2 regions of the Paraburkholderia sp. J69-1 genome follow, and region 1 is predicted to be linked to the other one. Evidence: riboswitches for the same ligand, from Rfam matches in the RefSeq annotation. Region 1 holds a riboswitch; the other holds the start of a gene.
The links. A riboswitch is a leader RNA that binds a small molecule or an ion and turns the genes downstream of it on or off. The one in region 1 is predicted to bind cobalamin.
Positions count from the first base shown of each region.

Region 2: another riboswitch for cobalamin. It lies ahead of U5A67_RS13970 (HoxN/HupN/NixA family nickel/cobalt transporter); the one in region 1 lies ahead of cobW (cobalamin biosynthesis protein CobW).

Region 1 is NZ_CAJMZG010000003.1:460,819-475,810, forward strand. It holds gene U5A67_RS07720 (precorrin-8X methylmutase) at 1-10, shown strand, start outside; gene U5A67_RS07725 (precorrin-2 C(20)-methyltransferase) at 11-742, shown strand; gene cobJ (precorrin-3B C(17)-methyltransferase) at 730-2,436, shown strand; gene U5A67_RS07735 (flagellar brake protein) at 3,078-4,004, shown strand; gene U5A67_RS07740 (vWA domain-containing protein) at 4,014-4,682, opposite strand; gene U5A67_RS07745 (ATP-binding protein) at 4,679-5,755, opposite strand; gene cobN (cobaltochelatase subunit CobN) at 5,775-9,566, opposite strand; gene cobW (cobalamin biosynthesis protein CobW) at 9,615-10,703, opposite strand; cobalamin riboswitch at 10,921-11,197, opposite strand; gene U5A67_RS07760 (cobalamin biosynthesis protein) at 11,308-11,922, shown strand; gene cobO (cob(I)yrinic acid a,c-diamide adenosyltransferase) at 11,932-12,534, shown strand; gene U5A67_RS07770 (cobyrinate a,c-diamide synthase) at 12,539-13,858, shown strand; gene bluB (5,6-dimethylbenzimidazole synthase) at 13,842-14,510, shown strand; gene U5A67_RS07780 (DUF4136 domain-containing protein) at 14,523-14,992, opposite strand, start outside.
Region 2 is NZ_CAJMZG010000006.1:397,118-412,109, forward strand. It holds gene U5A67_RS13925 (TPM domain-containing protein) at 1-1,016, opposite strand, end outside; gene U5A67_RS13930 (hypothetical protein) at 1,031-1,171, shown strand; gene U5A67_RS13935 (hypothetical protein) at 1,381-1,734, opposite strand; gene U5A67_RS13940 (hypothetical protein) at 1,846-2,100, shown strand; gene U5A67_RS13945 (tartrate dehydrogenase) at 2,127-3,206, opposite strand; gene U5A67_RS13950 (aldo/keto reductase) at 3,425-4,408, opposite strand; gene U5A67_RS13955 (LysR family transcriptional regulator) at 4,543-5,421, opposite strand; gene U5A67_RS13960 (UbiD family decarboxylase) at 5,541-7,091, shown strand; gene U5A67_RS13965 (UbiX family flavin prenyltransferase) at 7,084-7,686, shown strand; cobalamin riboswitch at 7,802-7,997, shown strand; gene U5A67_RS13970 (HoxN/HupN/NixA family nickel/cobalt transporter) at 8,093-9,151, shown strand; gene U5A67_RS13975 (TonB-dependent receptor domain-containing protein) at 9,168-11,060, shown strand; gene U5A67_RS13980 (MBL fold metallo-hydrolase) at 11,189-12,265, shown strand; gene U5A67_RS13985 (PHB depolymerase family esterase) at 12,330-13,451, opposite strand; gene U5A67_RS13990 (hypothetical protein) at 13,561-13,698, opposite strand; gene U5A67_RS13995 (H-NS histone family protein) at 13,722-14,213, opposite strand.

The sequences.
Region 1 (14,992 bases):
GATCGAATAAATGTCCAGTAAAGGACGACTGCATGGCATTGGTGTCGGCCCCGGCGACCCTGAACTGCTGACGCTCAAGGCGCTGCGCTTGATCAAGGCCGCACCCGTGGTGGCGTATTTCGTCGCCAAAGGCAAGAAAGGCAACGCGTTCGGCATCATCGAAGATCATCTGGAACCGGAGCAGGAACAACTGCCGCTGGTTTATCCGGTAACGACCGAAGCGCTCGAACCGCCGCTCTCGTACGAAGCGATCATCGCCGACTTCTACGACGGCGCGGCCGACGTGCTCGCCCGCCATCTGGACGCGGGCCGCGACGTGGCCGTGATCTGCGAAGGCGATCCGTTCTTCTACGGCTCGTACATGTATCTGCACGACCGCCTGGCCGCGCGTTACGAAGCCGAAGTCGTGCCGGGCGTGTGCTCGATGCTCGGCGGCGTGGCGGTGCTGGGCGTGCCGCTGGTGTACCGCAACCAGAGCCTTTCGGTGCTGTCCGGCGTGCTGCCCGAAGACGAACTGCGCCGCCGTCTCGCCGATGCGGACGCGGCCGTCATCATGAAACTCGGCCGCAACTTCGAGAAAGTGCGCCGCGTGCTGACCGAACTCGGTCTCGCCGATCGCGCGCTGTATGTTGAGCGCGCAACGATGTCGAACCAGCGAATCGTGCCGCTCGACGATGTCGATCCGATGGCTTCGCCGTATTTTTCGCTGCTCGTCGTGCCGGGGGAAAAATGGCAACCGTGAATCCCGCGCTGCAGCCGCCGGCCGTGATCGTGCTGGGACCGGGCGCGCTGGCCACGGCGCAGCGCGTCAAGGCGCTGTATGCGGGCGCGCAGATTCACGCGCTGCAGGACCGCGCGCAAGGCGATATCGCGTTCAGCGAACTGGGCGAACATCTGCGCGAACTGTATCGGCGTGGCACGCCGCTCATCGCGCTGTGCGCGGCGGGTATCGTGATTCGCTGCGTGGCGCCGCTGCTGGCCAACAAGGGCATCGAGCCGCCCGTGCTCGCGCTCGCGGAAGACGGCAGCGCCGTGGTGCCGCTGCTCGGCGGGCTGATGGGCGTGAACGTGATGGCGCGCGAAATCGGCGCGGCGCTGGGGATGGCGCCCGCGATCACGACAAGCGGCGAATTGCGCTTTGGCACCTGCCTGCTGAATCCGCCGGAAGGTTATGCGCTGGCGAGTCTCGCGCAGGGCAAGCGTTTCGTGTCGGATCTGCTGGCGGGCGAGGCCACGCGCATCGACGGCGACGCGCCCTGGCTCGACAACGTCGATCTGCCGCGCGACGCCGCGGCGCGCCACGCGATACGCGTGAGTCCGCAGGCGTGGGACGGCAATCCCGAGCATCTGGTGATTCATCCGCGTTCGGTGGTGGCGGCGGCGGCCGAAGCGCCCGAACTGCTGGCCGAATACGTGCGTGAGGCACTGCGCGAAGCTGGCGTGGCGGAGCAGGCGCTGGCTGCGCTGGTGGCGCCGGCGGCGCGGATGGGCGAGGTGGCGTTCGAACAGGCGGCGGCGGCTTTGAATGTGCCGTTGCGATTCGTCGATGGTGGCTTGCTCGATGGTTTGAAGTTGCCGCTGGCGCATCGGCGCGTGGAGGCGGCGCATGGGATTGCGCTGGGTATCGCCGATGAGCCGCTGGATGTGGCCGCGCTTGGCCGGGCGCGTGGACGGCTGACCGTGCTGGGTCTCGGGCCTGGCCGGGCCGATCTCATGACGCCGATGGCGCGCGCCGCGCTCGACGAAGCCACCGATATCATCGGTTACGCCACGTATGTGGAAATGGCCGGGCCGCTGCGGCCGGGGCAGGTGCGGCACCCGACCGATAATCGCGAAGAGTTGCAGCGCGCGCGGCATGCGTTCGAGCTGGCCTGCGAGGGGCGGCGTGTGGCGGTGGTGTCGTCGGGCGATCCGGGAGTGTTTGCGATGGCCGCTGCGGTGCTCGAGGCGCTCGAAGGCGCTGAGGATGAGCGCTGGCGCAAGGTCGATCTGCGGATCGTGCCGGGTGTTTCGGCGGCGCTGGCGACGGCTGCGCAGGCTGGGGCGCCGCTGGGGCATGACTTCTGCATGATCTCGCTGTCGGACAATCTCAAGCCTTGGGCGGTGATCGAGAAGCGCTTGCATCATGCTGCGGTCGCGGATCTGGTTATGGCTTTCTATAACCCGATTTCGCGGGCGCGGCCGTGGCAGCTCGATCGGGCGCTGGAGGTTGTGCGGGCTGTGCGAACGCCTGAGACGCGTGTCGTGCTCGGACGCGATGTCGGGCGGCCCGGGGAGACGCTTCGGGCTACTACGCTTGGTGCGCTTCGATCCGATGATGTCGATATGCGGACTATGGTGATTGTGGGGTCTTCGGCTACGCGTGGGTTTTTGCGTGGTGGTGATGGGGGTGGGGAGTGGGTTTATACGCCTCGGTGGTATGGGGTTGATGTTTGATTGGTGGCGTTTCTTGGGGGTTGGCATTTCCTTGTTTTCGTGTCGGTCTATTAGCGTTGCCCCTGTGCGGGGCGGCACCTACTTTCTTTGCGGCGGCAAAGAAAGTAGGCAAAGAAAGCCGCTCACACCGCCAATGTGACGCAGTCCACAACCAGCCTTACGCGGGGAATGGTATAGGGGCATCCGGCATCTCGCGCCTTCAAAGCCAGTGACAAAGCCGTCATACATCCCGTTGCTCGCTGCGCGCGCAACGGTTGGGTTTGCCCGTGAAACCAGCAAACCTTCGGTTTGCGGTTATGCCCCTCGGGGCGCGCAGCGCCCCCGGGTGGGCGGGCGCCTTGTCACTAGCTTTGGTGGCGCGGGGGACCGGATGCTCCTATACCTTTCCCCCTTAACGGCTGTTTGTGGACTGCGTCATTCTGGCGTTTGTAGCGGCTTTCTTTTGCCTACTTTTCTTTGCCGCTGCAAAGAAAAGTAGGTGCCGCCCCGCACAGGGGCGACGCTAATAGACCGACACGACCACAAGGAAATGCCAACCCCCTAATAAAACCCACAAAAAAACCCACCCCGCATATCCCCCCTAAAAATCCCCCCCATCGCGCCGTAAACACAGTGAACCCATCCTCGCAGGAACCGCGCAGATGACCGAGACAGCCACCGCAGCAGCAGCCACAGAATCAGCGACCGCCCCCCTAGCGGCAGCCGACATCACCCCAGGCGAGCCCCTCCCCTGGCCCCTGGTCGACGCCGACGGCACACTCCTGCTCGACAGCGGCGCAACCCTGGTAGGCGCACTAGAACGCGACTTCCTGTTCCGCCACTTCAAGCCGCACCGCGGCGACACCGAAGCCCCCGCTTCCGAACCCAAAAAGCCCGCCGCAGAAGACGCGCCCCTCACAGTCCGCGACCTGCACCTGACGATCGGCGCCCTCATGGGCCTGCGTCCGCAGCAAGGCGCCAGCGGCGCGCCCATGCATCCGTGCAAGCTGATCGGCGTCGCGCCCAACGAAGCGATCTTCGTCACGCTCCCCTACGTCGACCGACGCCCGATCGACATCACCCCCGGCGAAAACGTCGAAATCGTCGCGATCGCCAGTCATGCGGTCTACCGCTTCGTCTGCACCATCCACGCGCTGTATCAGCAGCCGCTCAGCTATCTCGTGCTCTCGAAGCCCGCCAATATCCGCATGCTGCGCGAGCGCAAGTCGATTCGCGTGCGCGCGCAATTTCCCGTGCGCTACGGCATCGGCGAGGAGTCGGAGGGGTTTCAGGGCGTTGCGCTCGCGCGCGGCATCAGCGCGCTCGGGCTGTCGATTGCCGCGCCGTGGGCGCTCGCCAAGGTCGGCGAACGGCTGCGCGTGGCGTTCCGGCTGCAATCGGGCGAACTCGATACCACCGTCGAAACCAGCGCCGTCGTGCGCAATGTGCATCAGGAAGAGGGCGCCGAGCCGCTGCACACGCTCGGGCTCGAACTCGACAGCCTCTCGCCCGCCGATCAAATGGCGATGAAGGTCTACGTGTTCGATCGTCAGGACGACGTGCTGTACTGGACCGGCGGTTCGCGCTAGGACGCGGTTTCAAGCGGGCAACGCCGCCGCCTCGATGCACTCGCCCTGCCACGCCTGCGCCAGCCTCCGGCAGCGCCCCAGCCGCACATCCGCCGCTTCGCAATCCACCACGGTGATGTGATCCGCGTGGCGCGGGCGCGCCGGCCACTGCGTCGTGCGCCCGTCGCTAAAGAGCCAGAGGTGGCGTTCGCGCGCGGGGTCGCGCCGCGCCGCCGCATCGAGCAGTTGCGAGGCGCGCGCGATGCCCGCTTCGAGCGGCGTGCCGCCGCCGCCCGCAATCGGCTCCAGCCAGCGTTCGTTCCACCAGCGCGGCACCGCAGGGCCGAAACGCAATTCGGCCTGTGCGCCGCCAAAGCAGATCAAGGCCACTTCCACGCGCTCGCTGCGCGCACGGTCGAACAGCGCGATCAGCAGCCCTTTGGCAAGCGCAAGCTGATCGTGCGCGAGCATCGACGCCGAACAATCCAGCACGAAGCAATGCAAGGCGCCGTTGCCGGTCTTGCGCCGCGCGTATCGCAGATGTCGCGCCTCGAGCGCCGCACCGCGTTTGGCCGCCAGCGTGGGCGGCCAGGCAATGCGTGCGCCGTCGCTTGAGACACGCGCTCGCGACTGTCCGGGGCCTTCTCGCCGTCGTGCGCCGCCCTGTGCCTGGGCGGCGGCCCTTGCCCGACGGGTCAGCGTTTTTTTGCCGGCAGCGGGATCACGCCCTTCACCGCTTTCGCGGCCACCGGCTCGGGCGGCATTTCGCCCCAATCGGAGATTGTTTCGGACTGCGGCTTTTGCGTCTGCGTGCTTTGTCTATCGTCGCGGGAATCGCGCGAGTCATGCGAGTCATGCGAGTCGCGCGATTGCGGCGGCGCTTCTTCACGCCCCGCCTGCGGCTGATCCGGCAAGGCACGCCGGCGATGCGCGAGCACCGCATCGGCAACCTGATCGACGTGTTCGGGCGTGATCCGCGCCGCGCCTTCGAACGCCGCCAGCGCACGCGCCGCGCGCAGCATCACGAGATCGGCGCGCATGCCGTCCACCGCCGCTTCCACGCACCGTTGCGCCGCGCGTTCGTGCACGGCGTCGCTCCATTCGAGCGTATCGAGCGCCACGCGCGCCGCCGCGATGCGCGTCGCCAGTTCGCGCTGCGCGGACTCGTGCGCCGCGCAAAACGCCGGCGGATTCGCATCGAACGCAAGCCGCGCCTTGACGATGCGCTGCCGCTCCGCCGTGTCGTAGCGATTGTCGAGTTCGATCATCAGGCCGAAGCGGTCCAGCAGTTGCGGGCGCAGTTCACCCTCTTCCGGGTTCATCGTGCCCACCAGCACGAAACGCGCTTCGTGCGTGTGCGAGACGCCGTCGCGCTCGACCGTGTTCACGCCGCTGGCGGCGGCATCGAGCAAGGCATCGACGAGCGCATCGGGCAGCAGGTTCACTTCATCGACATACAGCACGCCGTCGTGCGCGCGCGCGAGCAGGCCCGGCGCAAAACGCACGGCGTTTTCGCGCAGCGCGGCTTCGAGATCGAGCGTGCCGATCAGCTTTTCCTCGCTCGCGCCCAGCGGCAGCGTGACGAACGCGCCATCGGGCAGCAGCGCGGCGAGCGCGCGCGCCGCCGTCGATTTCGCGGTGCCGCGCGGGCCGCTCACCAGCACGCCGCCGATCGCCGGATCGATGGCCGCCAGCAGCAGCGCGCGCTGCAACGGCGCCTGGCCGACCAGCGCGGTGAAGGGAAAAGCCGGACGCGTCGCCGCGATAGTCATGGTCATTCCTTCGATATCCTTATCGACCTTCCATACGCTCGCCCACTTCGAGCAGGCGCTGTTCGATGCGTTCGCGATGCTCGCCGGGCGCTTGCCAGAGGCCGCGCTGCATCGCTTCGATCAACCGTTCGCAGATCGCGTGCAAGGCGTGCGGATTGTGGCGCTGCATGAAGGCGCGCGTCGCGTCATCGTGCACGTAGGCATCGGCGACCAGCGCGTATTGATGGTCGCCCACCACGCGCGCGGTCGCGTCGTAGCCAAACAGATAGTCGACGGTCGCGGCCATTTCGGCCGCGCCCTTGTAGCCGTGACGCTGCACGCCTTCGATCCACTTCGGATTGACCACGCGCGAGCGGATCACGCGCGCGATCTCCTCGTGCAGCGGCCGGATGCGCGGCGCGGCGGGGTTGCTGTGATCGGCGTGATAGAGCGTGGGCTGCGCCTGCGAGAAGTGCCGCGCCGCCGCCGCCATGCCGCCCTGGAACTGGTAGTAGTCGTTCGAGTCGAGCAGATCGTGCTCGCGATTGTCCTGGTTCTGCAGGATCACGTCGATGGACGCGAGGCGCTTGCGGAACGCGTCGCGCGCGTCGTCGCCGCTGCTTTTCTGCGCGTAGGCATAGCCGCCCCACGCCTGATAGGCGAGCGCGAGATCGGCGTCGCTCTGCCATTGCCGATGATCGATCATCGATTGCAGACCCGCGCCATACGCGCCGGGCTTTGCGCTGAACACGCGCCAGCCGGCGCGGCGGCGCGCTTCGCCCGCTTCCATGCCTTCGGCGATCAGGGCATCGCGTTCGCGCTGGATACGCGCGCGCAGCGGGTTCAGATGCTCGGGTTCGTCGAGTTCCGCCACGGCCTGCACGGCGGCGTCGAACAGATGCATGACGTTCGGGAACGCGTCGCGGAAAAAGCCCGACACGCGCAACGTCACGTCGATACGCGGCCGATCCAGCGCCTCCACCGGCATGATCTCGAAGTCGATCACGCGCTGGCTGCCCGCCGCCCACTTCGGCCGCGCGCCGATCAACGCGAGCGCCTGGGCGATATCGTCGCCGCCCGTGCGCATGGTGGCCGTGCCCCACACCGACAAACCGATCGCACGCGGAAAATCGCCGTGCTCCTGCAAATGCCGCTCGATCAGTTGCTGCGCCGATTTCAAACCGAGCGACCACGCGGCCTGCGTGGGCACCGCGCGCGTATCGACCGAATAGAAGTTGCGGCCCGTGGGCAGCACGTCTGGCCGCCCGCGCGAAGGCGAACCGCTAGGCCCCGGCGGCACGAAACGGCCTTCGAAACCGCGGCGCAGCTGACGCAATTCCTCGTGCCCGCAGGCATCGAGGCGCGGCAATACGTCGTCGCGCAGACGCGCGATCACACGCGCCGCGTGCGGCAGCGTCAAAGCGATTTCATCTGGCGTGTTCGCCTCGTCACAGGCCCGCGCGAGCAGCGCAGCCGCCAGCGCTTCGAGCCGTTCGCGCGTGTCGCCCGCATGACGCCACGGCGCGTCGATCGCCTGCGCCAGCAGCGCAGGACGCGCGCCGGTCCATGGCGCGGCCCAGTCGACGGTCGCAGCATCGAGCAGATGGTCGATGCCGAAATCGCGCGCCAGCGCGTCGATCAGACCCGCGTTCGCGCCCTGCCCGTCACCGCTCGCATAACGCCCGAGCGCGAGCAGCGTATCGCGACGTTGTGTGCCTTGCGGCGATTCGCCGAAGGTATGCAGCCCGTCGCGAATCTGCGCTTCCTTCAACTCGCACAGGTAGGCATCGGCGCGATTGAGCAGTTCGTCTTCGCCCTGCTCGTTCTGCGGCGCGGCCACGCTCAGTTCCTCGTGCAGCTTGTGCTCGATGATGGTCGCGAGAATGGTCTTGCGCAGCAGCTTCGCGCGGCGCGGGTCGACCATCAAGGCTTCGTAATACTCGTCGACCTGACGTTCGAGGTCTTGCAGCGGCCCGTAGTTTTCCGCGCGCGTGAGCGGCGGCATCAGATGATCGATAATCACGGCCTGGGCGCGGCGCTTGGCCTGACTGCCCTCGCCCGGATCGTTGACGATGAACGGATACAGATGCGGCAGCGGCCCGAGCGCCATGTCGGGCCAGCAGGTATCGGCCAGCGCCACGCTCTTGCCCGGCAGCCATTCGAGGTTGCCGTGCTTGCCCACGTGCGCGATCGCATCGATGCCGAAGCTCTCGCGCAGCCAGAAGTAAAACGCCAGATAGGCGTGCGGCGGTACGAGATCGGCGTCGTGATAGTTCGCGTAGCTGTCGTCGCCGCGCGAACGCGACGGCTGGATGCCGACAAACACCTGGCCGCAGCGCCAGCCCGCGATCATGAAGCGCCCGCGCCGCACCGTCGGGTCCTGCTCGGGCGCGCCCCAGCGCGCGATCAGCGCGTTCTGCGCGTCTACCGGCAGTTGCGCGAAACGCGCGCGGTAATCGTCGAGCGCAAGACTTTGCCACGCGGGCCGCAGCGCGCGCGTATCGGGATCGTTGGTCACGCCCTGCGTGAGCGTGTGCATGAGCGCTTCGCCGTCCTCGGGCAGATCGGCGACGCGATAACCTTCGTCGCGCAGCATGCGCAGAATGTTCACCACCGACGCCGGCGTATCCAGTCCCACCCCATTGCCGATACGCCCTTCGCTCATCGGATAGTTGGCGAGTACCAGCGCGAGCTTTTTCTGCGCATTCGGCACCGTGCGCAGACGGCACCAGCGCCGCGCGAGTTCGGCCACGAAGGCCACGCGTTCGACATCGGGCTGATAGCGCACCACATCGACCTGCGTGTCCTTGCAGTGATACGCGAGGCCCTTGAAGCTGATCGCGCGCGTGATCACGCGGCCATCGACTTCGGGCAGCGCGATATGCATGGCGATATCGCGCGAATTGAGGCCGTGATTGTCCTTGACCCAGTCGTCGCGATTGCCGCCGCTCAGGATCACCTGGAGCACGGGCGCGTCGCCTGCAATGGCGAGCGGTTCCGGGTCGTCGAGCGACGACGCCGCGAACGCCGTGGTGTTCAGCACCAGCGCGATGTCGTGCTCGGCCGCGAGGCGATCGAGCACGTCGCGGCTGATCGCGTCCTTGAGCGAGGTGATCGCGAGCGGCAGCGGATTCAATCCGCGCTCGCTCAGCGCGTCGATCAGCGCGTCGAAGGCAGCCGTGTTGGCGGCCTGCAAATGCGCCTTGTAAAACAGGATCGCGACGACCGGCGCGCCGGCTTGCCAGCGCGCGCGCCAGTCCTCGACGGTCGCCACGTCGCGCGACGGGTGATAAAGCGATGCGGCGGGCAGCGCCACCGGCGGCGCGGGTTCGACGCCAAAACCGAACGCACGCCACGCCAGCGCGCGCAGAAAACCCTCGGCATTGGCCGCGCCGCCTTCGCGCAGATAACGCCAGAGCAGCCGGCAGAATTCGGGTTCCGCGCGGCTTTTGGCGATCAGGTTCGGATCTTCCTGCAGATCGCCGGAAAACATCGCCAGCGTCTGGCCGCGTTGTTCGGCGAGCGTCGTGACCTGCTCGATGCCGTAAGGCCAATAGGCTTCGCCGCCCAGATGATCGACGACGACCACCTTCGCGTGCTGCAACACGTCGTCGACGTAAAAATCCACCGAGGCGGGCTGGCGCAGATACGTCACGTTCGCGAGCCGCACGCTCGGGAAACCGGCGGGCAGGCGCGGCACGACGCTCGCCAGCAGCGCGAGCGTCGTATCGGCCGAACTCAGCACGACGATTTCTGCGGGCTGCTGGTCGATGCGAATGACGCCCTGCGAGTCGTCGACGAAACCACCTGGCGTGGTGCGCAAAAGATGCATGGCGGTTCCGTCAGTGCAAACTTGAAGAGGTGAGACGCAAACGCGCGCTTATTGAGCGACGGCGACAGCCGCCAGTGCGGCGTCGAAGGCGCTTTGCAGCGTGGCCGCATCGAGGTCTTCGCCGATCAGCACGAAGCGGCTCGCAAGCGTGCCGGCCTGCTGCGCCGCGCTTTCCTGCGCGTTCCAGCGGCGATCGAAATAGCTGTCGAAACGGCGGCCCACACCCTGGATCACGAGGCGCATCGGCGCGCCCGGCAGTGCGGCGAAGCCCTTCGCGCGATAGATCGTGTGCTTGTCCACGAGGCCTTGCAGCACTTCGATGGCCACTTCGCGCGACGTGACGCGGCCTTCGACCACGACCGAATCGAATTCGTCGTGATGATGGTCGGCATCGTCGGCGGAACCGTGGTGATCGTGGCGCAGATGGATGCTTTCTTCCGACGCCGATTCGAGCCCGAGCAGCGTATGCAGGTCGAGCTGGCCGTGCTGCGCGCGCACGATCTTCACCTGCGGCGGCAGCTCCTCGCGCAGTTCGGCGATCAGCGCTTCCTGACCTGCTTCGTCGATCAGATCGGTCTTGTTGAGGATCACCAGGTCGGCGGCGCCAAGCTGGTCTTCGAACAGTTCGTGCAGCGGCGATTCGTGATCGAGATTCGGATCGGCCTTGCGCTGCGCGTCCACGGCCTGCGGATTGGCCGCGAACTGGCCGCTCGCGGCGGCCGGGCCGTCGACCACGGTCACCACGGCATCGACGGTGAACGCGTTGCGGATCGACGGCCAGTGGAAGGCCTGCACGAGCGGCTTGGGCAGCGCGAGACCGGACGTTTCGATCAGCACGTGATCGATATCGCCGCGACGCTCCAGCAACTGCTCCATCACCGGGAAGAATTCTTCCTGCACCGTGCAGCACAGGCAGCCGTTCGCCAGTTCGTAGAGCTGGCCTTCGGTTTCGTTGCCGTTTTCGTCGCAGCCGATGCCGCAACCGCGCAGGATTTCGCCGTCGATACCCAGCTCGCCGAATTCGTTGACGATGACCGCGACGCGCAGGCCGCCTGCGTGCTGAAGAATGTGACGCAGCAGCGTGGTCTTGCCGCTACCGAGAAAGCCCGTGACGATGGTGACCGGGATCTTGCGCATTTGCATGGGTGCTCCTTCGGCGCTCTGGCCGCAGGTGGACTGCGCCGCGCCGGACGTGGCGCGCGCGCCTTCGCGTTTCCCGAGCGCCGGTTGCAACGCGCAGCGCGCCTGCCGCGAAGCAGGCGTGCACGACAACCAGACGATGAAGCGAAGACGCGTCGCAAGCCAAAGCCAGCGCACGCATGGAAATCATGGACGGTGCGCCGCATCCCCGCAGCGCGCGTCCCACGTATCTGGCCGGTATCCGGACTGACGAACGCCGCTTCGCCTTCCCACGCGGGGCCATCAGGACCATGTGGCCCGTCTGTCCTGCCTGCGCAGTGGCGTTGCTTGAAGCGGCGTGCATCGGCTTGCGGCCGATGCGCTCGTTGTACCGTTGCGGGTGCAGTTCAGGCCGGCTGTCATGTCGATGGCCGACGTGATAGCTCCCTGATTCCCGTTTAACCGCGTGCAGAACGATCGCGCACGCGAGCACCAGAGTGCGTGCGAGTGTAGGCGCGGGCCACCCCTGCGTCAACCGGGCGGCGCGGCCTTCGGTCGCCTTGCAGCGCCGCTGGAGCGGCGCTGCGTGCGCGAAAGCGTGTGCTATCGTAGCGCGCATTCCATGCGGGACACGTCAGACCTTGCGTGCCGCGTCACCGGCTTTGGCCGCTTTTACGTGAATCGCTCCCAACCTGCCGATCCCTTGCCCGACGCCGCCGCACCGGCCGATCACGCGCTCGACACGGCTCTTGCCGACGCCTTCGCGCTCGGCATCGGCTGCCGTAGCGGCGTGACGCTCGCGCAGATCGAGGCGGCGGTGGCGGCGCGGCTCGGCGCGTGGCCGCTTGCGCGCGTAAAGGCGGTCGGCACGCTCGACGCCAAGGCCGCCGAACCGGCGCTGCTCGCCTTTTGCGACGCGCACGCGCTGCCGCTGCACAGCTTCACGCGCGAGCAGGTCACCGCGCTCGACGCCGCGTCGTTGCTATCGGCGCCCAGCGTTGCAGCGCAGGCCCGCTTCGGCGTGGCAGGCGTGAGCGAACCGTGCGCGCGGCTGGCGGCTCAGGGCGGCCCGCTGGTGCGCGCGAAACTCGCGCTCGACGGCGTGACGGTGGCGCTCGCCGCTTTCGGCAATAGCGCCGGTATTGCGTGCGAAACGGTGCCCGAATCTACGCCCGAGACTGCACCCGCTAACGCAAAAACAAGCCCCATTCAGCACAACATCGCAACCCAGGACTGATCCGCGACGATGAAAACCGATCCCGAATCGCACCAGCGCATGACCCAACGCCGCCGCGAAGGCCACGAGAAGAAGCAGGCCGCCGCGACCCACGAAAAAGGCCTGTTGATCGTCAACACCGGCAACGGCAAGGGCAAGAGCACGGCCGCATTCGGCATGGCCGTGCGCGTGCTCGGCCACGGCATGAAGCTGGGCGTCGTGCAGTTCATCAAGGGCGCGCTGCATACCTCCGAGCGCGACTTCCTCGCCAGCGTCGCGCACTGCGACTTCGTGACGATGGGCGACGGCTACACCTGGAACACCCAGAACCGCGACGCCGATGTCGCCACCGCGCGCAAAGGCTGGGACGAAGCGAAGCGCATGATCGAAAGCGGCGAATACGGCATGGTGATCCTCGACGAGCTGAACACCGTGCTCAAGTACGACTATCTGCCGCTCGAAGAAGTACTGGAAGTGCTCACCGCGCGCGGGCCGATGCAGCACGTCGTCGTCACGGGCCGCCACGCGCCCGATGCGCTGATCGAAGCCGCCGACCTCGTCACCGAAATGCGCCTCGTGAAGCATCCGTACCGCGAGCAAGGCGTGAAAGCGCAAAAGGGCGTGGAGTTTTGACGCCATGAAGGCGATGACCGGACCGCTCGCCTGCCCCGCGCTCTTCATCAGCGCGCCGGCTTCGGGCCAGGGCAAGACCACGCTCACGGCGGGACTCGCGCGTCTGCATCGCCGCAACGGGAAACGCGTGCGCGTCTTCAAGACCGGCCCGGATTTTCTCGATCCGATGATCCTCGCGCACGCGAGCGGCGCGCCGGTCATGTCGCTCGATCTCTGGATGGTGGGCGAAGCCGGCTGCCGCGCGCTGCTCGCGCAGGCCGCGCGCGAAGCCGATCTGATCCTGATCGAAGGCGTGATGGGCCTGTTCGACGGCACGCCCAGCAGCGCCGATCTGGCCGCGAAGTTCGGCGTGCCGGTGGCTGCCGTGATCGGCGCGAATTCGATGGCGCAGACCTTTGGCGCGATCGCTTTCGGCCTTGCGCACTATCGCGCCGACGTGCCGTTTCATGGCGTGCTGGCCAACCGCGTGGGTTCGGCGCGGCACGCCCAGATGCTGCAGGAAGGCATGCCCGACGGGCTGCGCTGGCTCGGCCACGTGGCGAGCGACGCGCAGTTTTCGCTGCCCGATCGCCACCTCGGGCTGCATCAGGCCAGCGAAATCGACGATCTCGATGCGCGGATCGAACGCGCCGCCGATGCGCTCGAACACACGGCGCTGGCCGCCTTGCCGCCCGCCGTCACGTTCGAGCCGCCCGCGGCCGAAGCCGCGCTGCCGCGTTGGCTCGAAGGCAAGCACATCGCCATTGCGCGCGACGCCGCGTTCTCGTTTCTCTATCCGGCCAACCTCGCGCTGCTCGAAGCGCTCGGCGCGCGCCTGAGCTTCTTTTCACCGCTCGCCGATGAAACCGCGCCCGCCGACGCCAGCGCCGTCTATCTGCCCGGCGGCTATCCCGAACTGCACGCGGCCACGCTCGCGGCGAATACGCGCAGCGCGGCTTCGCTGCGCGCACACGCCGAAGCGGGCAAACCGCTGGTCGCCGAATGCGGCGGCATGCTGTATCTGCTCGACGCGCTCACCACCGTCGACGGCACGCGCACGCCGATGCTCGGCCTGCTTCCGGGCGAAGCAGCGATGCAAAAGCGCTTCGCCGCGCTCGGCATGCAGCGTCTGGACGGCGCACACGGCACGCTCACCGGCCACACGTTCCACTACTCGCGCGTGAGCACGCCGCTTGCGCCCGTGCTGCGCGCCCGCCACGCCCAGACCGGCGCGGACGGCGAAGCGCTCTATCGCCACGGCGCGATCACCGCGACCTATATGCACGCCTACTGGCCTTCCAATCCGGCCTTCGCGGCCGCCCTATTCCATGGCACAACCCTTTGACGAAGCCGAACGCGCGGCGGTTTACCGCGCGATCTACGAGCGGCGCGACATGCGTCACTTCGCGCCCGGCCCAGTCGATCCGGCAGTGCTCTCGCGCCTGCTCGACGCCGCGCATCACGCGCCGAGCGTCGGCTTCATGCAGCCCTGGCGCATCGTGCGGATCACCGACGCCGCCGTGCGCGAGCAGCTTCAGCAAGCCGTCGAGCGCGAGCGCATCGCGACCGCCGACGCGCTCGGCAAGCGCCGCGAAGAGTTCATGAAGCTCAAAGTGGAAGGCATGCGCGAGTGCGGCGAACTGCTGGTCGTCGCGTTGATGGATCGCCGCGAGGCGCATATTTTCGGCCGCCGCACGCTGCCGGAAATGGATCTGGCTTCCGTGGCCTGCGCGATCCAGAACATGTGGCTGGCCGCGCGCGCCGAAGGGCTCGGCATGGGCTGGGTATCGATTTTCGATGTCGACGAAGTGCATGCGCTGCTGGGCATGCCGGAAGGCGCGAAGCCCGTGGCGATCCTCTGCGTCGGCCATGTGGCCGAGTTCTATCCGAAGCCGATGCTCGAAATCGAGCATTGGGCCGAGCGCAAGGATCTGGGCGAATGCGTGTATGAAAACCGCTGGCCGCAGCTGCCTGAAGAGTCGCAGCCGCAGGATTGAGACGCCGCGTTTTTACTGCGTCAGCGGTTTGACCGACGTCACTTCGGGCATGGCCGCCGTTGCGCCGCCCTGCGCGCCGGCCGGCAGCGCATCCTTCATCTTCACGCGCCACTGCGGCGCGCCCGCGTAAGGCATCTTCGCCAGCGCACCCGCGACCAGATACGGCAGCGCCTGCTGCGCGTCGGCGTTGCGGTCACGCTTTTCGGCGCTGACCTTGTACGCTTCGCGGCCATCGGGCAGCGCGAAGAAACGCAGCGTCAGCGTATGCACATAGCGATGGCCGAACCACGGCAGCGACGGACCTTGCGCAGGCGCGCAGCCGCCCTTGCAGTCGCCGGTGGCGATCGTGACATCGGCGGGACGCGAAGCCCACGCGGCGGAAACCAGATAGCGCGCCGCGTCGGGCGCGCCTTCCTGGAAGCCGCGTTGCGCCAGGCCCGCGCGTAACAGCGCCTCGTAGGGCAGGCTTTCGCCCGCTTCGG
Region 2 (14,992 bases), on a different contig from region 1:
ATCAGCCCTACCACGGCGATCGTGCTGCCGATCGCGCCCAGCACCTGGCCAACCGAATAACCCATCGAATGGCCGATGGCGATACACACGCCCAGCACGGCGGCAATGGCCGCCGTCCAGATGCGCACGCGCGCCGAACGCACGAGCCCGATGCCGAGCAGCATCGGCGCCACGCCGCTCAGCACCGGCAACAACAGCGCAAACACCAAGGTCCAGCCCCAACTTCCGGCGTCCACCGTGCCGCGCGGCAACCCGACGACCAGCGCAACCGACGAAGCCAGGTAGCTGCCCGGCAGAAAAATCTTCCACGACAGCTTGCGCCACGCCGCCACCACGCCCAACACCACGTTCGCGAGCGCAAGCAAGGTCCAGAAAATCGGCGATACGGGTTTCGGCGCAGGCGGCTTGATCTGCGCGGCCCGCGCCTGCTGCGCGAGGATTTCCTGCGTCATGACTTCGAAGTGCTGCGACAGCGCGTTCACCGCGTCGCGGATACCGCGCTCGAAATGGCCGCTGCGAAACGCGGGCACGATGCGCGTGCGAATGATGTCCGCAGCCAGAACATCGGGAATCGTGCCTTCCAGCCCGTAACCCACCTCGATACGCACGCGATGGTCCTTGAGCGCCGCGACCAATAGCACGCCGTTGTCGATGTTCTGCTGGCCGAGCTTCCATTTGTCGAAGACCGCCGTGGCGTATTGCTCGATCGACTGCTGGCCGGTCGTTTCGACCAGCAGCACGGCGAGTTGCACACCCGTCGTGTCTTCGAGACTGGCCAGGCGGCGCGTCAGTTCGGCCTTGCAGGCGGCCGTGACGATGCCGGTGGTGTCGGTCACGCGGCCAGCGAGATCGGGAACGCCAACGGACGTTTGAGGAAGCGATGCGGCATCGGCGTTCACGACATGCGAGCACGCGTCCGTTGCGCTGGCAACGACCGGCGCTAACGCCTGCGAGGCGACATCGGCCGGCATTGGCTCCGAACCGTCGGCGCGCGCGCATGCACAGGCGAGCATCATCGCGAGGCCTGTCAATGCGCGAGCAGGCACGGCCAGGCCGCGCTGCAATCCTGTCGTTAATGGTGGCACTGCAACCGGTCTCTTTTACTCTTGACATTATTTCGGCCGATAAAATCGCATTTTTTACCGGATTGAATATGGCAGCGACTTATTGAACGTCTTATTGAACATCGATAAGCTGCGAGATTTTATCGTTTTGATTGTTTCACGCGCAGATAATTGATAAAAAAGCGCGATTATAATCATCGCGGATATTGATCCATTCGGCATATTCGAATGGTATTGATGGATGCCGGTCGCAAAGCGTCCGCTTTGGATACGCGTAAGACATGGCGGCGCGGGCTCGAAGCAACGCCGGTTTGCTTCATGCTTCGCGCGAACTCACCCGCACCATCGCGTCGACGGCCGCCGCCACATCGGGGTCGAGTTGCGGCCAGCGATCGGGCGGCATCTCGGCGATGGACCGCACGCGCGGTTGACGCACCGCCGCCGCGCCCGCTGCTTCGGGCGTTGCGTCGCCGTAGCGGTAAACCAGCGTGCGGCGCGGCGCCAGCACCTCGGAGACCTGCACGATGCCCGCGTCGAGCCACAGGCGCAGAATCGCCCGCACGCTGCGCACATCGACCTGCGCCCGCACCGCCAGCTCCGACGTCGTACCGCTTGCGCCGTCCTGCATCGCCGCGATCAGACGCCGCGCCAACTCTCCTTTCTCACGCATCCTCGCTCCCAGGTCACGCCGGCAAAACGTCAACGCTAACCCGGGTGCGCGCGGGTTCATCCTGAAAATCGGCTGGGCAATGCGACCGCAATCAGGCGCATCTCAATCGAGATGCAATCGCCGATGCGTTTCAAAGAGAATTGGAGAATCGACGTGGCCGCCCAAACCTCTATGCTCCCTATCCGCATGGATGAAAAGGCCTGCGACACGTGCGCAGCCATCCACGTAGACGAAGAAATAGAAAATCAGGCGGATATCTTGATCGACAATCCAGAACCCGGCCGCATGGGCCGCGTTCCGGAAACACGCGAACGGGCGCTCACGCGTCAACCTCAACAACAGTGGCCGCCCGCGCAACGCATCTGACGTCACGCAGGCCTGCACGTTCTACATCAAAGCGCTTGCGCCACTGCCCGGCCCACATCACCGGTCTTCGCCTCGCCGCCCATATCCGGCGTGCGCGGGCCTTCCACCAGCACTTTTTCGATCGCCTGCATGATCGCATCGTGCGCGGCCTTGAACTGCGCGTCGCCGTTGCCGAGGAAGTCGAGCATCATCGCGCCCGACCAGATCATGGCGATGGGGTTAGCGATTTCCTTGCCGAAAATATCGGGCGCCGACCCATGCACCGGCTCGAACAGCGACGGGAAATTGCGCTCGGGATTCAGGTTCGCCGATGCCGCCAGACCAATCGTGCCCGTGCAGGCAGGACCGAGGTCGGAAAGAATATCGCCGAACAGATTGGACGCCACCACCACATCGAAGCGATCCGGTTGCAGCACGAAACGCGCGCACAGAATGTCGATGTGCTGCTTGTCCCATTTCACATCCGGATAAGCCTCGCCCATAGCGGCCACGCGCTCGTCCCAATACGGCATGCTGATCGAAATGCCATTCGATTTCGTCGCCGCCGTGAGTTTCTTGCGGCCGCGCTGATTCGCGAGTTCGAATGCGTACTTGAGAATGCGATCCGTGCCCTGACGCGTGAATACCGACTCCTGCAGCACGAATTCGCGATCCGTGCCTTCGAACATCTTGCCGCCCACCGAGCTATATTCGCCTTCGGTGTTTTCGCGCACCACGAAAAAGTCGATATCGCCGGGCTTGCGGTTCGCGAGCGGGCACGGCACGCCGGGCAGCAAACGCACCGGACGCAGATTCACATACTGGTCGAATTCGCGGCGGAATTTGAGCAGCGAACCCCACAGCGAAATATGATCGGGCACCTTGTCGGGCCAGCCCACCGCGCCGAAGTAAATCGCGTCGAAACCCTTGAGCGTGGCGAACCAGTCGTCCGGCATCATCTTGCCGTGCTCGAGGTAATAATCGCAGCTGGCCCAGTCGAAATGCGTGAATTCGATCGACAGACCGAATTTTGCTGCCGCCGCCTCCACGACGCGCACGCCCTCGGGCATCACTTCCAGGCCAATGCCGTCGCCGGGAATCGCTGCGATGCGGTAGGTCTTGCTCATGTCTCGTTCTCCGTTGCTCGTTTGCTCGATGACTCGATGTGGCGCGCCGCGATTGGCGCGCTTCGATAACCGCAAGCATGCCCCAGAAAGCGCAGAAACATTAGCCCCCGAGGCGTGGAGACATTAAACACGATTCGTGAATGATGCGGAATGTCACGCGCGTTCCCGCATCGATCTGGTTGCATGCGCAACCAGATTGCCAACCGTCGACGTTCGACTCAACGCCCGACGCGGCTCTGCAAATGCGCCGGATAACGGTCGCCCACGATATCGACCTGCCTGAGCGCCGCTTCGATCGCCGCCAGATCGGCGGCATCGAGCGTCAGGGCCGCCGCGCCGACATTCTCTTCAAGCCGATGCCTCTTGGTCGTGCCCGGAATCGGCACGATCCACGGCTTCTGCGCGAGCAGCCACGCAATGGCGATCTGCGCGCGCGTCGCGCCCTTGCCCGCGGCAATCGCGCCCAGCACGTCCACGAGGGCCGCATTGGCCTTGCGGTTTTCTTCCGAGAAACGCGGCACCACGTTACGGAAATCGCTCTGATCGAATTGCGTGTTTTCGTCGATGGCGCCGGTGAGAAAGCCCTTGCCCAGCGGACTGAACGGCACGAAGCCGATCCCCAGTTCTTCCAGCACCGGCAGCACCGATGTTTCCGGCTCGCGCCACCACAGCGAATACTCGCTTTGCAGCGCTGCAACCGGCTGCACCGCATGCGCGCGGCGAATCGACTGCTCGCCGGCCTCCGACATGCCGAAGTGCTTGACCTTGCCTTCCTTGATCAGATCGGCGACAGTGCCCGCCACGTCCTCGACCGGCACATTCGGATCGACGCGATGCTGATAGAACAAGTCGATGCGATCGGTCTTCAGACGCTTGAGCGCGGCTTCCGCTACGGCGCGAATGCGCTCCGGGCGGCTGTCGAGCGGCTTCTTCGCATCGCCGTCCTGAAAGCCAAACTTGGTGGCGATCACCACCTGATCGCGCATCGGCGCGAGCGCTTCGCCCAGCAGCGTTTCGTTGACGAACGGTCCGTAGGCTTCGGCGGTATCGAAGAACGTCACGCCGCGCTCGAACGCCGCGCGAATCAGCGCCACGCCTTCCGACGTGCTGGTGGCGGGGCCGTATCCAAAGCTCAGGCCCATGCAGCCGAGCCCGATCGCCGAGACTTCCAGGCCGCTCTTGCCCAATGTGCGCTTGTCCATGCGTGCTCTCCCGTTGATGAATTGCGATGCCATGCAGTGTAGAACGCGATATCTGGCTCAACAATCGGCCTGAAGCTGCATGAGCTAGTGAGAAAAATTCATCTATGGCGAGCGCCATCTGGGAACGCGTACTTTTAAACTGCCATCTCCAGCAGCGCGCGCGTGGCCGCCGCACGATCGTAGGCGCGCGTGGCGATCACCACTTCGCTAAAGCCGTTCGCCATCGCCAGCGGCTTGAAGACGGCGTCCTCCACGTCGAAGCGCGCGAGTGTGCGCGGCACGAGTCCCACGCCCAGACCGGCCGCTGCAAAGCGCATCACGCCCACGGAATCGGTCGTGCGCAGCGTGCTGGCCGGCTCGAACCCGGCTTCCAGACAAAGCTCCAGCGCGCGATGCCCAAGGCCCACGCCGGCCGGATCATCCACCACGATCAGGCGATCCTCCGCGACTTCACGCAAGCTCACGCGCTTTCTGCACGCCAGCCGATGATCGCGCGCGAGCACCAGATCGAGCGGCGTGCGCGAAAAAGGCGTGATGCGGATCGAGCCCGGCAGCGGGCCCGGCGGCGAACGCAAAAACGCCACGTCGATCCGCTCGTCCGCCAGCGCGCTCATCTGCTCCTGCACCGAAATCCCGCGCAATTCCAGTTCGACCTCGGGGCGCGCCTGGGTGAAGCGCTTGAGCAACGCGGGCAATTCGGGTTCGAGCACGATCGAATTCGCGTAGGCGATACACAGCTTGCCGAGTTCGCCGCGACTCGCACGCCGCCCCGCCAGCACGGCCGTTTCGGCCTGCGCGAGCGCCGCGCGCGCATGGTCGAGAAACACGGTGCCCGCCGGGGTGAGTTCGATGCCGCGCCGCACGCGATGAAACACCTTGAAGCCCAACTGCGTTTCCAGCGCCTTGATCTGCTGCGTCACCGCGGGTTGCGCAATCCCCAGACGCTCGGCCGTATGGCCGAAATGCAGTTCCTCGGCGGCGATCACGAAGGTGCGGAAGTGACGGAAATCCATCGTCGGCTCCGGTTTAAAAATAAGATTATCTTATCAAAATCACCGGTTTCGATTTATTGATTCAATCGTTCGCAAGGGGTCAAATAGAGCCCGTCAGCAACCCGATGGACCGCAATACCATGCATCAGCAGAACGAATTCGCAGCAAACCTTCCCCACAACGCAGAAGAACACCACGCGCCCGTCAACGACCTGCGCTCGGCGCTGGCGCGCATCGCCAACGAGCCCGGCCAGCTTCTCGAAACCGGCCACGAAGTCGATCCGCACGGCCAACTCGCGGGCGTCTACAAGCGCATCGGCGCGGGCGGCACGGTCGAGCGTCCGACGCGCCTCGGCCCGGCGATGATCTTCAACAGCATCAAGGGTTATCCGCAAAGCCGCGTGCTGGTCGGCCTGATGGCCAGCCGCAAGCGCGTCGGCATGCTGCTCGATGCGCCGTCGCGCCGCCTCACGCAGCGCATGGCCGAAGCCGTGCGCAACGCCATCGCGCCGGTCACCGTGCCGCGCGAGAACGCGCCCTGCCAGCAGACCGTGCATCTGGCGAGCGACCCGGACTTCGATCTGCGCAAGCTGATTCCCGCGCCCACCAACACCACGAGCGACGCCGGCCCGTTCCTGTGCCTGGGCCTCGCGCTCGCCAGCGATCCCGACACCGGCCACGCCGACGTCACGATCCACCGCCTGTGCGTGCAAAGCCGCGACGAACTCTCGATCTTCTTCGCGCCGGGCCGCCATATCGACGCCTTCCGCCAGAAGGCCGAAGCGCGCGGCGAAGCGCTGCCCGTCTCGATCAACATGGGCCTCGATCCGGCGATCCACATCGGCGCGTGTTTCGAGGCGCCCACCACGCCGCTCGGTTTCGACGAACTGTCGATCGCAGGCGGCCTGCGCGGCACGCCGGTCGAACTGGTCGATTGCGTGAGCGTCGCGCAGAAGTCGATCGCGCGCGCCGAGATCGTCATCGAAGGGGAAATCCTGCCGAATGTGCGCGTGGTCGAAGACCAGAACACCCACACCGACCACGCGATGCCGGAATTCCCCGGCTATAACGGCCCGGCCAATCCGTCGCTGCCGGTCATCAAGGTCAAGGCCGTGACGATGCGCCACGGCGCGATCATGCAGACGCTCGTCGGCCCCGGCGAAGAGCACACCAACCTCGCGGGCATTCCCACCGAAGCCAGCATCTACAACGCCGTGGAAGCGGCCATGCCGGGCTTCGTGAGCCAGGTCTACGCGCACACGGCCGGCGGCGGCAAGCTGCTCGCGGTGATGCAGGTCAACAAGCGCAACGCGTTCGACGACGGCCGCGCGCGCCAGGCCGCGCTGATCGCGCTGGGCGTGTATTCGGAGCTCAAGCACGTGATTCTCGTCGATGAAGACGTCGATCCCTTCGACAGCGACGACGTGCTCTGGGCCATGACCACGCGCTATCAGGGCGACGTCTCGTCGATGGTGCTGCCCAAGGTGAACGGCCACGTGCTCGACCCGTCGCAGACGCCCGACTTCAACCCGGCGCTGCCCGCGCGCGGCGTGACCTGCAAGGTGGTATTCGACTGCACGGCGCCCTTCCATCTGCGCGGCGAATTCGAGCGCGCGAAGTTCATGGAAGTCGATCCGCGTCCGTGGGCGCCGTCGCTGTTCGACGATAAGGCGGGCGACGATCATGAGTAAGCGCGCACTCGATGGCCGCAAGCGTCTGATCGTCGGCGTGACGGGCGCAACGGGTTTCATCTACGCGGAGCGCACGCTGCGCCTGTTGCGCGACATGGGCGTGGAAACGCATCTGGTAATGTCGCGCGCGGCCGAACTCACGCGCGAATACGAGTCCTCGCTCGCCCGCGACGAAGTCCACGCACTGGCCGATCACGTCCATGCGATCGCCGATGTAGGCGCGTCGATTTCATCGGGATCGTTTCGCACGCTCGGCATGCTGGTGGTGCCATGCTCGATGCGCACGGTGGGCGAGATCGCCTCCGGCGTCACCAGCACGCTGCTCACGCGCGCCGCCGACGTCGTGCTCAAGGAACGTCTGCCGCTCGTGCTGATGGTGCGCGAAACGCCGCTGAACCTGATTCATCTGCGCAATATGACGACGGTGACCGAAGCGGGTGCCGTGGTGTTTCCGCCCGTGCCCGCGTTCTACGCGAAGCCGCAGAGCCTGGAAGAGATGGTCGATCATTCGGTGAGCCGCGCGCTCGACCAGTTCGGCCTCGACACCGAGCGCATCGAGGCGTGGCGCGATATGCCCAGTGTGCGGGCGGCATGACGGTCCTCCCATGAGACTTCACTGAGGTCGCGCCGGTTGCCCTCTTTGCGAGGACCAACCGGCGCATTTTCGCAACGCCGCGCGCCCGCGCGGTTGACGCCTCGATCCTGCGCCCCTACCCTTGCGCGCTGATGGTTTCCCGCGAGGGAATCAAAAGGGAACGCAGTAGAGGCGCACGCGCCTGAAGTCTGCGGCTGCCCCCGCAACTGTGAGCGGCGAGTCCATGCCACACGTGCCACTGGGAAACCGGGAAGGCCGGCCTGGGCGGCGACCCGCGAGCCAGGAGACCTGCCATCGACCGAGGTCCAAGCAGCCGCGCCGGGCGGGGTGTCCCGATGCGCCAGCGCCGCCCGCTCGCGCGGGCACGCGCCTGTTGCAAGGACAGCCCGACCTCAGGAACTGTCTCATGTCCACTGTTTTGCCCACGGCCGCCGCGTCTGGCGGCCTGCGCCGCCGCGTCACCGGCATTTACCTCGTGCTTGCCGCCTTCAACATCGGCGCATGGATCTGGGCGTTTATCGCCTTTCACGCGCATCCGCTGCTGCTCGGCACCGGCCTGCTCGCCTATGGCTTCGGCCTGCGCCACGCCGTCGACGCCGATCACATCGCCGCCATCGACAACGTCACGCGCAAGCTGATGCAGGACGGCCAGCGCCCCGTCACCGTCGGCTTTTTCTTCGCGCTCGGCCATTCGGCCGTGGTGCTGCTGGTGGCCGCGGCCGTCGCCGCCACGGCCGCCGCGCTGGAAACCCGCGTCGAAGCCTGGAAGGATATCGGCGGCGTGATTTCCACCAGCGTTTCCGCGCTGTTCCTGTTCCTGATCGCCGCGATGAACATCGTGATCCTGCGCGGCGTGTGGCGCGCCTTCACGCGCGTGCGCCGCGGCGAACCCTACGACCACGACGATCTCGATCTGCTGCTCAACAATCGCGGCCTGCTGGCGCGCCTGTTTCGTCCGCTGTTCCGGCTGGTCTCGAATCCCGCGTGGATGCTGCCGCTGGGTTTCCTGTTCGGACTCGGCTTCGATACGGCGACGGAAGTGAGTCTGCTGGGCATTTCCGCGAGCCAGGCGTCGCAAGGCGTGTCGATGAGCGTGGTGCTGGTGTTTCCCGTTTTGTTCGCGGCCGGCATGTCGCTCGTCGATACCACCGACGGCGTGCTGATGCTCGGCGCCTACGACTGGGCCTTCGTGCGGCCCATTCGCAAGCTCTATTACAACCTCACGATCACGCTGGTTTCGGTGGCCGTGGCGGTGCTGATCGGCGGGATTGAAACGCTCGGGCTGCTGAACGACCGGTTCGGTTTCAAGGGCCTCTTCTGGGATGCCATCGGCACGCTCAACGATAACTTCAATAATCTGGGCTTCGTCATCATCGGCGTGTTTGTGTTTGCGTGGGTGGCGTCGTTCGTCATCTATCGGCTCAAAGGTTACGACGATCTGCCGGTGCATCCGGCCGGCCAGTAAGCGGGGTTCCATGACTATGAAGCGTTTCTCATGGCTCGCGGCCGGCGCGATCACGGCCTGCGCGTGGCAAACGGCGCACGCCGACGACACCACGCTGCCCAACATCCTCGTCACCGGCGACACGCAGCATCTGCCGCAATCGTTCGACGGCCGCTACGCCAGCACGCAGGTGCTCACGCGCGCCGACCTCGATCGCCTTTCGCCCGCCGATCCCAGCATCACCCAGGCGCTCGCTACGCTGCCCGGCGTGACGGTTTCGCAAAGCGGCGGGCCGGGCGCGCTCGCCGCGGTGAGCATTCGCGGCTCGTCGGCCAGCCAGGTGGCGGTGTTTATCGACGGTATCCGCATTGGCTCGGCAACCACGGGCACGGTCGAATGGGCCGATCTGCCGACGGCGTCGTTCGACCGCGTCGAAGTGATTTCGGGCCCGGCCGCCGCATCGTTCGGCGCGGACGCAATGGGCGGCGTGATCCAGCTATTCACGCGCCACGCGTCGAACCAGCCGAATCAGACCACGGTGTCGTTCGGCGGCGGCTCGAACAAAACCTTCGACACGCAAGTGCGCACGTCCGGCACGTTGCCGTCGACAGGACCGCTGGCCGCGCTGGGCGGCGTGACGTATTCGCTCGGCCTGCACGACTACAACACGGCGGGTATCGACGCCACGCAACCGGGCGCCTATGGCCACGAAGACGGCCGCAATCCGTATCACGCCCAGGACGTGGACGCGCGCCTGGGTTACGCGCACGGTGACTGGTCGATTTCGAGCTTCGTGCTTTATCACCGCTCCGATCTGTCCTACGACAATCTGGGCGGCGACGACCGCCAGCGCGATCACCAACTGACGACGGGCCTCGCGTTCCACCTCGACATCACGCCCACCACGCAATTCGATCAATCGATCGGCTACGCAACTGATCGACAGTTTCTCTATGCGAACGACGCCACGCTCGCGACCGACGAAATCGATTCGACACGCCTGAGCACATCGACATCGATCACGCATCAGGAAACGGGGCATGCGCTATTCGGCTTTGCGCTTTCGGGTGAAACCAAACTCGCCTATGACTTCACGCGCGAGCAGGCTCTTTTACCCGTCGATATCCCGAGCGGCGTGCCCACGCGCAACGACTCGGCTATCTCGCTGCACCAGGCGACGACGCTGGGCAACGTGACGCTGTTTCTCGCGGGCCGTCATGAAATCGTGCAGGGGCAAACGGTCAATACGGGCAATGCAGCGCTCGCGTGGGCGATCACGCCGGTCTATACCGCGCGCGTTTCGTACGGCAATGCCTTCCGCCTGCCCACTTTCAACGATCTTTATTACCCGGGCTATTCGAATCCGAATCTGCTGCCCGAGCGCAGCGATACCGTCGAAGCCGCGCTCGATGCCAATACATCGCTCGGCACCTTCACGGCAGCGATCTACGATACGCGCGTGCACGATCTCATTACCTACGATTCGCAAACGTATCTGCCGGTGAACGTGGGACGCGCGCATATTCAGGGTATCGATCTGTCGTACAAGGGCACGCTCGGTCAATCGACGCCGGTCAGTCTCTCGCTGGGCTTTCTCAATCCACAGGACGAAACCGATCAAACCTGGCTCAATCGCCGCCCACGACAAACCGCCAGTCTGAGCGTCGATCACACATGGGACGAGTTTCATCTGCACGCGTTGAGTACCGGCGTTTCGCTGCTTTATAACGGCTCGACTTTCGACGATCAGTCCAATGCGGTTTATCTGCCGTCGTTCTTCACGGTGGGGCTGCGCGCGTCATATCGGATGAATACGCATCTGACGCTTTCGGCATCGATTGCGAACCTGTTCAATCGGCAGTATGTAACGGCCTATGGCTATAACTCATTGGGACGAACGGCGTTTGGCAAGGTAAGCTACACGTTCTAAAAGCGCTTTTTCTGCGCTTTTTCCCCCGGCCCGCATTCAAACGATTACTAACACCATGCGGGCCGTAGTGCCAATTTGAAGCGGTTTTTGAAGCGCTTTCGTCGCGACCTTTCACAAGGAGGCCCGCCGTGATCTTTCGCCAGCTATTCGATCCCGTATCGTCGACTTATACCTATTTGCTCGGCGATCCTGCGAGCGGCGAAGCGCTTCTGATCGACCCCGTCTACGAGCAGGTGCCGCGCGATCTTTCGCTGCTGCAGGAACTGGGCCTCAAACTCGTCGCGACACTCGATACGCACGTGCACGCCGATCACGTGACCGGCGCGTGGCGGCTTCGTCAGCGCTGCGGCAGCGAGATCGCACTCGCCGCGAAAGTGGGCGCGGACGGCGTGAATCGTGCGCTGCATCATGGCGACCGGGTGCGATTCGGCCAGCGCTATCTGGAGGTGCGCGCAACGCCCGGCCACACCAGCGGCTGCCTCACTTATGTGCTGGACGACGGCAGCATGGCCTTTACCGGCGACAGTCTGCTGATCCGCGGATGCGGGCGCACCGACTTTCAGGAAGGCAGCCCCGAGCAATTGTTCGCCTCCGTGCGCGAGCAGATCCTGACACTACCGGGCGACTGTCTGCTTTACCCGGCGCACGATTATCGCGGCATCACCGTGACGAGCGTGGCCGAAGAGCGGCGTTTCAATCCGCGTCTGGGCGGCGATGTCGATCTCGGCGATTTCGCGGGCTATATGAACAATCTGAATCTGCCGCATCCCAAGCTGATGGCGATTGCCGTGCCGGCGAATATGCGCTGCGGCAAGCCGGAAGGCGATGCGCCTGTGCACGAATCGCCGGACTGGGCGCCGTTGACGCTGCGTTTTAGCGGTGTCTGGGAAATCGAGCCAATGGCGCTGCTGGAGCACGGCCGCGAGTGGCAGATCGTCGATGTGCGCGAAGCGACGGAGTTTATCGATCGACTCGGGCATCTTCCCGATGCGAAACTGGTGCCGCTTTCGCAATTGACGGCGCGCATCGACGAATTTGATCGCGATCGGCCGGTGGTGGCGGTGTGCCGCTCGGGAGTGAGATCGGCGCAGGCGAGTATTTTGCTGGGTAAGGCGGGATTTGGGCAGGTGGCGAATCTGGCGGGCGGAATGTTGCGGTGGCGGGCGGAAGGCTTGCCGGTGGCTTCGGATAGCGGCGCGGCGTGAATGGCCTGGATAACATTGCTGGCGAAGATTGAATCAGAAACCGGGCAATTAACCGCCGCCAAAATTACGCGATCCGCCGCTGACGCCGAAAGAAATTCCAGAGTAAGCCGGTAGCATCCGGTCCACGCGCGGAATGAAAAGGCTCGCGCGGGTCGCCGCCGCTCCATGCGTGACCCAGGCCGTGCACGACGCAAAGCCGCACGATATTGCGGCCGCCTTTCACGTAATCGGTGTAATCGGCGCCGTCGCGGTGATAACTGCGTTGCTCGCCTACCCGCAATTCACCCTGCGCGTCGATAAGCCGATTCAGCCGCGCAAATTCCAGCGTCAATTGTTCCGCGTTGCGTTTGGCCACGACCGCGTCGATATCGCCGTGCATGATGATGGTCGGCATGCCGGGGTAAGCATTCACATCGACACGCGCATCGATCAACTGCACCGGATCTTCACGCGTACCGCGGCGCATCACGCTCATCGCCGTCATCGTGGAAGTGGCGGCGCCAAATACCGGCCCCGAATGCAAACCCACCGCGGCAAATAATCGCGGATCGGCAATAGCCAGCGCCGCCGCCAGACCCGCCCCCGCCGAAATACCCGCAAGATAAACGCGCTGCGCGTCAAAGCCATATTCCCGCACAACCGATTCGATCAGCGCGGCCACCGCCGGCGCCTCCGTTTGCGCCGGATCGTCGTGCCAATGCCAGCAGCCTTGCGCGTGCGCGGTTTTGGCCTGTTCGGGCAGCAGCACCGCAAATCCAGCGCGTTCGGCGCGCTGACAAATACGTGTGCCACGTGCGAACGATTCGGCGGTCTGCTTGCAACCGTGCAGCATCACCACCAGCGGCAAATCCGCGCTAGCTGGCTGGGATGCGGGCAAATACAACGCGTAGGCAAGATGATTGACGAGACGCCCGGCAGTGGGCGGCGCGGAATAAAACGTGCGCAGCCAGCGGCCCGGTAAAGTCTTTTGCGCCGATTTTGCAGGCGTGGCGGGTGTGGCGCGTGTGCCTTTACGCGGCGTTGCGGAAATGGGCGCTGCGCGCTTCGCGCGTTTGACCGTCGCGCTGGCGACGGTTTTGATAGCGGCGGTTTTACGTCGTGTGGCTTTTTTCTTCGGCGGTGCCCGCATAACGCTTGCGAGCAGGTCTAAACCTCGAAGCCAGACGCTGGACTTTTTCCTGGGCATGGCGAGAGCGGAGAGAGCGAAGCGACGCGGCAGAACAGCCAGAGAAACAGCTCAAAGCCAGCCCAAAGCCGCAAAGAAAGCGGACGTCCACACTAGACGCCCGGCGAAATCAGCCAATTCTGGAGTACGGTAAATCCAGGCGATCCGATTGCGCGAGCCGGTATTGCGCCGGCTCGCGCAAGCCATGACGAAGGCCGCGGAAAAGTTCGGTTAAACCTTTTACACCGCCGGCCTCAACGTCATTCATGCCATTCGTGCCATTTACGCTATTCAGGCAGCAGCCTGCGCGACAGCACGCGTCTTCTTTGCAACTGCGCCGGGCTTGCGGCCACGTTTGGCGCCAACCGGTTTCGTTTTAGCCGTCACGCGCTTCGTTGCCGCTTTCGGGGCTTTTTTCGCTGCTGCCGCTTTGGGCGCAGCGCCCGCGTCGATCAGGAATTTCGAGCGGTCTTTTACGTCGCGAATCCACAGCGGCGCACGGCCACGGCCAGTCCACGTCGCGCCCGATTTCGGGTCTGCGTATTTCGGCGCCACGTGTTGCACGGCGCGCGGGGCTTTGGCCACGCCATTCGCGGCGGCAACGCCCGGCTTGCGGCCGCGCTTTTTGCCGACAAAACTTTCGATATCGGCCACGCTCAGACCATGCTTATGCATCAGATCGCGAATCTTTGTGAGGCCGACCGACGATTGCGTTTTAACGAGCGTTTCCGCCTGTTTCTGCAGTTTTGCGATCTTGAGGTTGATCGCGTCCAAAGTCACCATACTCACCTCCCTTATCGGATTTCGTCTCCAGACACCTGTTGAAACTTCGTTTGCACCTCGAAGTTTGGGCTGGTCCATATAGGCATTGCCATCGTGGCAAGTCAATTATGGCAACAAAGCGTCCGCGTGTGCAAACTCATTGAGTCGCATTGCGCTATTCATAGACCCAATCTGTCTTAATTGACCAGGAAAATTTTCCGATTGTTTTCCGATCGCTTTCACGCGCTAACTACCAGGCACATGAATCGCTGGAATTCGATTGCTCTAAATGCTTTCGGCTTTCAGGATACAGAATTTGAAAAAATGAAACGCGCTGCATGGCCGCGATGGCGTTCGTGAAGTGTCGCGCGAGCCACATTCAGCGAAACATCGAATAGCGTGTTGTCAGGCAAGCGTGTGTGCAACGGACGAAAAAAGCGCGGCAAGCCGACGCTCCAGCGCTTTTTGTGCGCCCTGCGCGAATACATCAGATGTTCTAAAATACGCGTGGCGGTTGGCCTCGCGCAACACTCGCCGTTTTTCGATTGATCGATTGCTTGCGTCGCCTCGGCTTTTGCCTGCTTTTTTACCTGCTGTTGACCTGCTGTTTGCCGTTGTCCGTCGTCGTCATCCAGACTGCCTCATCCGAACCTTGCATGCCATGCATGCAGCAAAGGACTTGTTTGTCGACTTCGTTCGCACCATGACGATGTCATTCGATTCTGCGCGCGAAGACACCTTCCCAGGAAACTGACCAGGAATTTAACGGTACGGCAATGGCACGCGCGCAAAATGTTATC